2 regions of the Brevibacillus sp. FSL K6-0770 genome follow, and region 1 is predicted to be linked to the other one. Evidence: predicted binding sites of a transcription regulator. Region 1 holds the regulator's gene; the other holds the start of a gene.

Region 1 (2,200 bases):
CGGGGCGCGGTTGGGCAAAAAGCTCGAACCAGAAGCCGTGGGCAAAAAAGGAGACAAGACATGTGGGCACAGCTTGTACCGGCATGCGGGCTTCCTGGTATCCTTCGCAGTCTGCGTAAAAGCTGCGGGCGATCTCGGCGAACAGCTCAAGATCGTAGCATTCGCAGACGATGTCCAAATCACTGTCGCCAAGATCGATGTCGAGCGGAATCGTTCCGGCGAGCACCGGATCAAAAGCTTGCAGGCGTTGCAAGACCGCGCTTTGTTCGATGGCTCGTGCGGCTGTTTGCTGTTTTGCTGTACCGTTTTGCAAATAGGTGAGATCACGCCAGTTTCTCGTCATAGAAAACTCCTGTTTCCTTCGGTATTTGCAGATGTTTGTCGCAACAAGTATGATAGATTCGCGAAAACAAGTGTGCAACAAAAATCGCTTTTGCTCGTATTACCTATGTGAGGGGAGTGCATGCAGATGGATATTTTACTCTGGATCGTTGTTTTGGTGCTATTCGCGCTCAGTATTGCAGGTATATTTTTGCCTGTGTTACCCGATACGATTTTGCTGTGGGCAGGCTTTTTGCTCTACCACTTTTTCATAGCAGATCCGGGAGCGGGGTTGCCAGCGTCCTTCTGGTGGGGAATGGTGGTATTCAGTATATTGCTGTACGGCGCTGACTTGTTGACCAACATGTATTTCGTGAAAAAATACGGCGGCTCCAAATGGTCGTCGGTGGCGGCTGCCGCAGGGATTTTTCTCGGGATTTTCGTGTTCCCGCCATTTGGGATGATCATTTTGCCGTTTGTCTTCGTCGTGCTGGTGGAGCTGTTGGTGCAGAACCAGCCTTTCGAGCGGGCGGTCAAAGCGGGCTTTGGCTCCCTGATCGGCTTTTTGGGAAGCGCAGTAGTCAAAGTAGTGTTGCAGGTGACCATGATTATCTGGTTTTTCCTCGCCAGATAGAGAGAAAAAAGGACAGCGATGGCTGTCCTTTTTGTATGCCGCGAAATTAGTGAATGAGGCGGTAGACGCCGATGACTTTGCCGAGAATGGAAACGGCGTCCAAAATGATCGGTTCCATCGTGGCGTTCTCAGGCTGGAGACGGAAGTGGTTTTTTTCTTTGAAAAAGCGCTTGACGGTTGCTTCGTCTTCTTCGGTCATGGCGACAACGATATCTCCGTTGTTTGCTACATGCTGCTGGCGCACGATGACGTAGTCTCCGTCGAGGATTCCGGCGTCGATCATACTGTTTCCGGACACGCGCAGCATGTACACCTTGTCTGAAGTCACGATATTTTCTGGAAGCGGGAAGTATTCCTCTACGTCCTCAATCGCCGTGATCGGTTGCCCGGCGGTTACTTTCCCGATGACAGGAACGCGGACAACGGAGTCTTCGAAGTTGTCCTGGAAGCGATCTTCTTCAGACAACAGCTCGATCGCGCGCGGTTTGGTCGGGTCGCGGCGAATCAGGCCTTTCTTTTCCAGGCGGGCCAAGTGGCCGTGTACGGTAGAGCTGGAAGCCAGTCCGACAGCTTCGCCGATTTCGCGCACAGATGGAGGATAACCTTTGTCGCGAACTTCCTTCCGAATGAATTCGATGATGGCTTGTTGTCTGCTAGATAATTTTGACATAAAAAGACACCCCTGATTTCTCGAACATATTTTCCTATATTATACCATGGGAGCTTGCGTTCGACAAACATAAGTTCGATAAAAAGGCGAACAGGAATTTTTGCCCGAAAGAACGTTTCTTGTCGAATGGTTGGTGCGAGCCAGAAGCATGGCTGTTCGCGGATTGTCCCATACCAAAAGGGGAATTGGCCATCTTGCCGTCACCTGCGTGAATTTTGCAAAGGGGCAGGTTTTCGTATTGACATGAACATATGTTCTCATTTATGATTGGAATACGAACTTATAGAACGTATGTTTGCAGGAGGTTATCCCATGAATGTCATGTCTATTCCTAACCGTTTTGAAAAAGAATCGTCCCGTCGCGTCCGTTTTGGTATTACCAGAGGCCAAGCCCTGTTGTTCCTGATTACGTTTTCTCTCTTTTTTTACTTGTTGACCGAACTGGTGTTTGCTTCTTCGCACGCTGAACCGCTAAAAGGAACAGAAGTGACGGTTCGCGACGGTGACAGCTTGTGGACCATTGCAGTCCGCCATCAAACGGAGACGGTCGATGTACGCGATCTGATCCAGGATAT
Region 2 (2,200 bases), 1.4 Mb from region 1:
GCACCGTGAGGCATGCCGTGCATCGAGGCGGCGAAATAAACGCCGTTGACCTCCACGAGAATCGCCCTGCGCTTCCAGCTCCATTTGCCCTGATAAATTTTTTTCATCGTTTGGGTATCCGTACGTGTCAATGGCTGCACATCGGCATGGCGACTGCCCGCCCGGCGCTGGACGTGAAACCGTTCCCCTGTTTCCAGGTCGATGACGGTCGCGTATTCCATGCGCCCGAAAGTCTGCTTGACTTGTTCCCACGGAGTTGCTTTGGCGTAGTGCACACTTTCCACTTTTGCTACCAGATCTTCGATTTTTTGTTTCAAGTTTGCGCTCAGCATGTATTGCAGCGGGCGTTCCTTTTCAAACAAATTCCCGTCGTGATCGTACAAGAAATGGCGATTGTGCACGACAAGAGTCGGGCGGACCCAGTATGGATTCACATAGGCTGCGACTGTCTTTGCACGCAGCAGTTGCTTCACAAACGAGTGCTGGGCGCGAAACGTCAACGTGGAGTGAAAGGAAGAAGCGGGTGAGACCGAGACAGATACGGTGATTTCTTCTTTGCTTTTGGCATGGGCAGATTGGGCGGATGGCTCCGGGATCAACAGCGTCAGGAGAAGACAGATGAATACGAAAGCAAATCGTAAGTGTCGCACCGGATGAAAGCACCTCCACCAGTTATGTTGTCTTGACAAAAGCAGGGCAATGAGGTGTAAATCTTGGCATCATAAGCGTCGTGGTCGCACGCCATACTGTAGGCATACGGTGATCGAAGGAGGAGTCTTTTCATATGTCTACCATGCCAAGAGGTAGCTACAAAGACCAGTTCCATCAGCGTTTGTACGTTCAGTTGAATCAGGGACACAACAAGCTCAATTACCAGCAGATCAACAAAATCCAGGAGCAAATGCAGAGCGGTGTGGATGAATATGCCCACATGCAGCATGATGTGTCAGATACACTCGGGATGAACAAACACTAAAGCGACGCCGTATGGCCCGTTCCTCGCAAGCAGGAGCGGGCTTTTGCATGGAAATACACGTTCGCTTTTCGGGCGCTTTGTGATACAGTAGAGAGTAGAAACTTAAGCCTACGGAGAGTGGACTATGCGCATTTTAGGAATCGACCCTGGCATTGCGATCGTTGGGTTTGGGGTTCTGGATAAGCAGGGTAGCCAATTGCGTCCCGTCCAGTATGGAAGCATTCAGACAGAGGCAGGCTTGCCTGTTCCGCTTCGCCTGAAACAAATTTTTGAAGCGATGCAAAGCTTGCTGGAAACGTATCGACCAGATGAAATGTCAGTAGAAAAGCTGTTTTTCAATAAAAACGTGACAACCGCCTTCACCGTCGGGCAAGCGCGCGGCGTCATCCTGCTCGCGGCAGAGCTTGCTGGGGTGCCCGTGTACGAATACACGCCGATGCAAGTCAAGCAGGCGGTGACCGGGTACGGTGGGGCAGAGAAGAAGCAAATCCAGGAAATGACCAAGCTGCTCTTGCGGCTGAAAGAAGTGCCAAAGCCGGATGACGTGGCGGATGCGTTGGGGATTGCGATTACGCACGCACAGTTTAAGGCGTTTATCTCCATCTCGGAAGGAGTTCAAAAATGATTGATTTTGTGGAAGGGACACTTTGTTACCTGGATTCAGAATACATAGTCGTAGAGACTGGAGGGATCGGGTATCGCCTGTTTTGTCCCAATCCGTACCAGTTCGTTCGCTACGAGGGCAGCAAGACGAAGCTGTATACGCACCATCATGTCCGCGAAGACGCGATATTGCTCTACGGCTTTGCGACCCGCGACGAACGCGATTTGTTCCGCAAGCTGCTCGACGTGAGCGGCATCGGGCCAAAAGGCGGCCTGGCGATTCTCGCGGCTGCTACACCTGAGCAGCTCGTGATGGCCGTGCAACAAGAAAATGTGACGTATTTGACCAAGTTCCCCGGGATCGGCAAAAAGACGGCACAGCGCATTATTCTCGATCTCAAGGACAAGTTGGTCGGCTATACGCCATCGGCGATTTTGACTGTCGCAGCCGGCGATCTGACGGCAGGCGAGCAGGCGGTATCCGCGTTGAACGAAGCGCTCGACGCCTTGACGGCGCTCGGCTATTCGGATGGCGAGCTGCAAAAAATCAGAAACGCGCTGTCGGAGAAATCCAAAGAGGGCGAGAGTGTTGAAAAGCTCATCAAGCAAGGGCTTGCCCTG

What was found. Region 1 encodes LexA, which represses DNA repair genes until DNA is damaged. Its sites were predicted from a motif close to CGAACATATGTTCG; they were not measured.
Region 2: a site for LexA is predicted at 1,027-1,040, ahead of ruvC (crossover junction endodeoxyribonuclease RuvC). Genes of this name have one in related genera too.

The regions. Positions count from the first base shown of each region.
Region 1 is NZ_JBBOBQ010000001.1:3,352,860-3,355,059, reverse strand. Features, by position in the region: gene NST23_RS15585 (DUF4269 domain-containing protein) at 1-343, opposite strand, end outside; gene NST23_RS15580 (DUF456 domain-containing protein) at 470-955, shown strand; gene lexA (transcriptional repressor LexA) at 1,002-1,625, opposite strand; gene yneA (cell division suppressor protein YneA) at 1,938-2,200, shown strand, end outside.
Region 2 is NZ_JBBOBQ010000001.1:1,909,830-1,912,029, forward strand. Features, by position in the region: gene NST23_RS09270 (hypothetical protein) at 1-650, opposite strand, end outside; gene NST23_RS09275 (hypothetical protein) at 785-976, shown strand; gene ruvC (crossover junction endodeoxyribonuclease RuvC) at 1,101-1,601, shown strand; gene ruvA (Holliday junction branch migration protein RuvA) at 1,598-2,200, shown strand, end outside.